2 regions of the Thermoanaerobacterium sp. RBIITD genome follow, and region 2 is predicted to be linked to the other one. Evidence: riboswitches for the same ligand, from Rfam matches in the RefSeq annotation. Region 2 holds a riboswitch; the other holds the start of a gene.

Region 1 (3,542 bases), 1.1 Mb from region 2:
AACAAGCGCCTTGCATGTATTTACATCGCTTATACTTTCACCGATAAACCCATGCAGTACAGTCCCTCCTGTATATTTGCACTGCAATTCTTCCTGTAGGTCAAGAGCAGTAAATATATCGTCGGTAAAGTCAACCGGAAGCTGCGTAGAATTTGTATAATACGGCACATCATCACCGCAGGTTATTATATCCGGATACAATTCCTTGTCCTTTTTTGCAAGCCTATAGGATGTGCCTTCTGCTGGTGATGCTTCCAGGTTGTACAGTATATTTGATTCTATTTGATACTTAAAAAGTTTATGCCTCATAAAGTCAAGTACTGTAAGGGCAAATTCCCTACCTTCATCACTCGCTATGCCTTTACCCATAAAATTTAAAAGTGCTTCGTTCATGCCGACAAGTCCTATTGTATTAAAATGGTTTTGCCAATAAAAGCCAAACCTTTTCTTTATATCTCTCAAATAAAATTTAGCATATGGATATAAGCCAACCTCTGTCATCTTCTCAAGTACTTCTCTCTTTATTTCAAGACTTGTCCTGGCAACATCCATAAGCCCTCCAAGTTTTTCAAAAAACTCCTCTTTTGTCTTTGATAAATAGCCAATTCTCGGCATATTTATTGTAACAACACCAATTGAGCCAGTCAGCGGATTTGCTCCAAAAAGTCCTCCGCCACGCTTTCTGAGTTCTCTATTATCTAAGCGAAGGCGACAACACATCGACCTGGCATCTTCGGGATTTAAATCGCTGTTTACAAAATTGCTGAAATATGGAAGCCCGTATTTTGCAGTCATTTCCATTATTTTATCGATAACAGGATTATCCCAATCAAACTCTTTAGTGATATTATAAGTCGGTATAGGAAATGTAAATATCCTGCCGCTTGCATCCCCTTCCATCATAACTTCTGCAAACGCAAGGTTTAACATATCCATTTCTTTTTGAAAGTCTTTATAAGTTTTATCCATCATCTTTCCGCCAATTATAACAGGTTCATCTTCCATCATATCCGGCACGACAAGATCCATCGTAATATTGCTAAAAGGTGTCTGAAATCCTACTCTTGTCGGTACATTTATGTTAAATATAAATTCCTGCAGCGCTTGCTTTACCTCTTTATAAGTCAATTCATCATAATATATAAACGGTGCTAAATATGTATCGAAATTTGAAAAGGCCTGCGCTCCCGCTGCTTCCCCCTGAAGAGTGTAGAAGAAATTGACGATCTGCCCAAGTGCAGTCCTAAAATGCTTCGGCGGTTTACTTGCAACTTTACCTTCAACACCTGTAAAACCTGACAACAGCAAATCCCTCAAGTCCCATCCACAGCAGTAAACAGACAAAAGTCCAAGGTCATGAATATGTAGGTCGCCGTTTTTATGGGCATTTCTTACCTCTTCAGGGTATATTTTGTTAAGCCAGTATTGTGCCGTTATTGTACTGGATATGTGGTTGTTTAGGCCCTGCAACGAATAACTCATATTGCTGTTTTCATTTACTCTCCAGTCAAGCTTTCCTATATATTCGTCAACCATTTTTTCAATATCCATAAACATATCTTTGAAATTCCTTATATCCTGATGCTGCTTTCTGTATAAAATATAAGCTTTTGCGGCTTTTGCATATCCATGCTCAATGAGATGCTGTTCAACAATATCCTGTATGTCTTCTACAGAAGGTAGCCTATCAATAAAATTTCTTTCAAGATACTTAGTTACTTCATCTGAAATGCTTGATGCCTCATCAAATGTACCTGTATCAGTCGCTTTAAAAGCTTTAAATATGGCATTGGCAATTTTAAACTTGTCAAATTCTACTTCTCTTCCGTCTCTTTTTATAACTCTCATCTTTAAGACCTCCAAATGAATTTTTTTGAAAAGCATAATCTATTATATTATTAATATTATTTAATGCATCTCCCTAGTTTACTTATATTTTTCGGCATAATTTAAGCATAAAGAAAGAATAAAAACCCCTTAACTCATACTGTTAAGAGGTTTACAGTCTAAATTACACTTATTAAACCACTTCCTCTATCGCTCGTAGAGTCAGTAATAAAATACAGGCAGGTCTCCTGACTTAAGCTCATCGCTCTTTACGCCTTCCCAATTTCTCAGTGGCATAAATGTAAAGAACTCACCATTACAGTGGCGGGACCGTGCAGGATTTTCACCTGCTTCCCTTTTAAATCTAATCTAAAAGATTAGACACCTGTATCCGTAAATTATTAAATTTTAATTACAAAATATTGTGTATGTATAATTCTACTTCTCAATATATAGTATAATATGTCATTATGTATTTGTCAATTGTTTTTTTTGCACTTACTGCAAATTCCATAAAAATTTAAATCGCCATGATATACATCAAAATCATATGTTTTATCTATTTTTTCAATATATTTTATTAAATCCGGATTACTATATTCATCTATATTTCCACAATATTTACATATTAAATGCGCATGAATTTGCTGTTTATTAAACATCATAAGCTCATAGTACTTTTTTTCTTCGATTACATTTTCTAATACTATGCCTTTTTTTGTTAAAAGTTTTAAATTTCTGTAAAGAGTTGCGATTCCGTAGTGGGGTTTTTCTTTTTTAACAATGTAAATCAATTTGTCAAAATCAAAATGTATATCTGGATTGCTTATAAATGCATTTACTAACAACCGTCTCTCAACAGTTATTTTTATACCATCCGACTTTAAAATTTTTATTATATCTGATAACATTTCATCTTTCATAGTAAAACCTCACCAGTTTTTTATTTTACGTATGTTCAGAATCATAGTTTACAATAATTATTGTCATATGTCAATAACAATTGTTACTCTTTATTCCACAGGGATTCATTTTTGTTCAGTAATATAGATTTAAATTAGTAGATATTATTGATTCGAGCTTTTAATTTGCCTCATTATTTATAATCATAAGATTATCAATAGAAATATTATTTTTTAGTTTAAAAGAATTGGAGCGTAGATTAATTTGGAGTTATTAAATGATTTAAATGCCTTGTATGAAATGCTTGAAACAAAACATGAACTTGATAAAAATAGTTTGGTTCAAAGACTGTAGTACTTCAAAGTGGTGAAAATAAGTCTTTAAACTAAGTGTTTTGTGTAAAATAATCGAAGAAATTAAAAAAATAGATCTAACTGTAACTTTAAGAATTGGAGAACTTTCTAAAAAAAAATTATACTGCCTTAAAAGAAGTAGGTACAGACATATATCTTTTGAGTATTGAAACAGCAAATAAAGAATTGTATCAAAAATTACATTTCGGAATGAGTTATAAAAATCGCATAAGATACCTTATGGATTTAAAAGACCTTAATTATGAGGTTGGCACTGGTTGCCTTATAGGCTTACCGGGACAAACTGCTGAAATGCAGGCAGAAGATCTAATATTTTTTAAAAAAATAGATACAGACATGATAGGTGGATGTGAAGGTACGCCTCTTGAAAATGAAAAAGACGGTAATGAGAAACAACTCTAAAAATGATAGCATTGGTAAGACTACTTAAGCCAGTAT
Region 2 (3,542 bases):
ATTTTGCAATTATCGATATTAAAATTTACTCCATGCAATACTTCATTTTCACCATATTTAAAGCTAACATCTTCTGCTTTTATAATCGACATAATTAAACTACCTCACTCTTTTTATTCTTTATAAGAAGGTAAAGGAAAAATGGTCCACCAAATGCCGCTGTTATTATGCCAACCGGTATCTCTGCCGGTGCCAATACTATCCTCGACAATGTATCAGCAAGAACTAAAAAGGCTGCGCCGGTAATCGCACTATATGGAACTAATACTCTATTATCTGAACCAACAATAAGCCGGGATATATGTGGTATTATAAGACCTACAAATCCAATAATGCCACCTGCCGATACAGATGAAGCCGTAATTATTGACCCTACTATTAAGATGACTTTTTTCACTTTTTCTGTATCTATACCAAGGTGCTCAGCTATTTCTTCACCAGTTATAATTGCATTTAAATCCCTTGAATATATATATAAAATGGTACTGCCCACTATAATTACAGGTGTGGTGTAAAACACTTCACTCCATGTTATAAGGCTAAAGCCACCCATAGTCCAGAAGACTATCTGTGACATCTGGTCATGGTGTAGAAGCATCATCAAAGATATTAGTGATGACATAAATGCACTTATGGCAATACCTGCCAGCAGCATTGTTGCCATGGATACCTTTGTGCCTTTTTTTGATAGCATATATACAGCATAAATAGTTATAAGCGCTGTCAAAAATGCTGCAAATTGAAGTCCAAATAAACCTATGCCAAGTATTATTGCTATTGTCGCACCGAGTGCTGCACCAGATGATATCCCAAGGACATAAGGATCTGCCATAGGATTTCTCAATAAGCCCTGAAAAAATGTCCCTGTGACAGATAAACCCATACCAACAATGGCTGTTTCAACAACTCTCGGAAGTCTTAATTGCATCAATATCATTCTGTTAGTAGGGTTTCCACTACCTAAAAGTATATTAATTAACTCTTTTAAAGGTATCTTTGCTGCACCTACTGATGCTGAAAGCATCAGTGATGCAAGCAAGATTATAAGTGTTATTATGAAATATACACTGTACTTTATCTTCACTTTATTTAAAAGCCTCCGGATGTAAATCTTTGGCTATTTCTTCAAGTCCTAAGACTATTCTATTTGATGCTCTGTTTATAATGTCATCATTCGATATTATAAATATCTTTCCATCTTTAGCAGCTTTTGTATCCTTGTAACCTTGCATATCCTTTATGTTATTTGAGTTGCTGGCATGTGGTGATGTTATTATAGTATCCGGATTCTTTTGCAGCAATTGTTCCATACTGTACTGTGCCCATCCATTTACATCATCTGCGACATTTTTTCCACCTGCTAAGTTAATAAGTTCATCAATAAAAGTACCTTTGCCAGCCGTAAAATTTCCATTTGTATCAACAACAAAGAATGTATTTACTTTTGGTAAATCTTTTACTTTATCGGATATTTCCTTTATTTTGTCTTTCATGGTTTGAATGACTTCATCGCCTTTTTTCTCATTTCCAGTAATCTGTCCAATTATCTTTATTGAATCGTAAATCTGATTGATATCCTTTGCTTCAAGAACTAGTACTGGTATACCTGTCTTCTGAAGTGCATCCATCTGGTCTTTGCCTGAAAGTGTTGATGCAAAAATGATGTCAGGCTTCTGTGCCGCAATAGCTTCCATATTTGGTCCTTTAAATCCACCAACTTTTGCTACGCTTTTAACTTCTTCCGGATAATCATCATAATCTGTAACACCTACGACTTTCTTACCTGCGCCAAGTGCGTAAATTAGCTCTGTTGTTGACGGCGATAGCGATACAATCCTTTTAGGTGCTTTATCTATTGTAACTTCTCTTCCCATAAAATCTGTCACTTTTAATGGAAATGTAGTCTTCACTTCTGTTTTATTAGCTTCGGTATTTGATGCAAACTTCGATGCTGTTTTCTGTGAACATGCAGCAAGTGATATTACAAGTAATGATATGATTGTGAATATTAAAATATTTTTAAACTTCTTCATTAAAATCCTCTCCTTTAGCTTAAAAATCTTTGAAATTTATCTTTGCTCATATTTACAATATAATGGTAAGCATATAACGAACTACTTTAACATTTTAAAGATTTAGATATAGGACAAGAAAGTCAATTCGAAAAAGCCTAAGCATATAGTGAAATATGTGAGGGCTTTTGAGCCGATGACTGACGCAGTAATGCGAAGTATAAGTCTTTAAAACATAAAATTAAGGCTTACCCTCGAGGTAAGCCCAATAACCACATAATTCATATGTACCATTCCTCCCCTCCGAAGGTGTAAACTAATCTTAAGGCAGGTCTCCTGGCTTGCGATTCATCTTTAACCCAACCTTCCCGGTATACCAGTGGTACTTTGGATCTCATCATCGCTTACAGTAGCGGGGGCTGCAGCGGTTTCACACCGCTTTCCCTATTATCCTTTCGGACCTTAAGACTTAATTCAATTTTAACTATATTATAGGACGAAAATAAAAATGCGTCAATGTAAATATTTTATCTTTCTTTGTATTTTTTTATCTTAATTTACTTTGCAATTTCAAGAACCTTTTTTACAACTGTATCATACTTAAGCATATCATTTAAGTCATTTTTCTTATAATCATCAATGCTTAATTTAAAATAATCATTATAAGATTGTTCTACATATACATCAGGTGAAGTATGTTTCTCTTCATTTATAGTTCCATCAGGATTTATACCCATATCTGCACTAAACCTGAAAACAAGACCGCTGTTTGGAAGTGCACATAAAACCGGATCTGTTCCTATGCCATCACCGCCTGTAGTTGTTCCGACAAGTGTCGCCCATTTTGTCGCTTTTGCAAATGCAGCAAAACTCTCTGCCGATGAATATACATATCCATCTGTAAGAATGTATATCTTACCTTTAAAGCCAACTGGGTCCTTAGACGATACAGTTCTTGCATCATAAGAAAATTTACCAAAATCACCTCTTAGCTCATATGGAAAATTGAGATTGTCCGGTAATTCCTTAGTCGATTTTAAACTATTAAAACCTGGTCCAAATTTCGCTTTAAAAAATGGTTTTATATAATCTCCGTTTCTTATAACTAAATAATTACTGGCACTCAAAGCTTTATCTGTAAGATATGGGACTATATTTTTCATCCAATAGTAATCACTTCCACCACCATTTCCTCTTATATCAATAATCAAATATGGATAATCTTTTATGCTTTTTAAAAATTTATATATACCATCATGGTCTTTATCAACAGACAAACCATCTAAACTTCTTACTTTCAAATATGCGATTCTATTTTCTTTCAATATTAAGCTCTGATAATTGGGAAGTTTATTATTATCTGACTTAGGTGGTGTATATTCTATGCTTTTTATTTCCTTTTCTATAGATTTTCCTTCAGGTGTCAACAGTATCAGCTTAATATTCTCTATATTTTTAGTATATATCAATAATTGGTCTTTCTTTAATATATTTCGCTTAAAATCATATTGTAAAAATGCTTTATCTCTT

What was found. A riboswitch is a leader RNA that binds a small molecule or an ion and turns the genes downstream of it on or off. The one in region 2 is predicted to bind cobalamin.
Region 1: another riboswitch for cobalamin. It lies ahead of CPG45_RS14635 (ribonucleoside triphosphate reductase); the one in region 2 lies ahead of CPG45_RS03545 (ABC transporter substrate-binding protein).

What each region holds. Positions count from the first base shown of each region.
Region 1 is NZ_LT906662.1:3,014,207-3,017,748, reverse strand. It holds gene CPG45_RS14635 (ribonucleoside triphosphate reductase) at 1-1,848, opposite strand, end outside; cobalamin riboswitch at 2,049-2,231, opposite strand; gene CPG45_RS14630 (Fur family transcriptional regulator) at 2,307-2,750, opposite strand; partial or broken gene CPG45_RS14625 (radical SAM protein) at 3,069-3,542, shown strand, end outside.
Region 2 is NZ_LT906662.1:746,721-750,262, forward strand. It holds gene CPG45_RS03535 (ABC transporter ATP-binding protein) at 1-92, opposite strand, end outside; gene CPG45_RS03540 (FecCD family ABC transporter permease) at 95-1,084, opposite strand; gene CPG45_RS03545 (ABC transporter substrate-binding protein) at 1,086-2,033, opposite strand; cobalamin riboswitch at 2,322-2,492, opposite strand; gene CPG45_RS03550 (S41 family peptidase) at 2,570-3,542, opposite strand, start outside.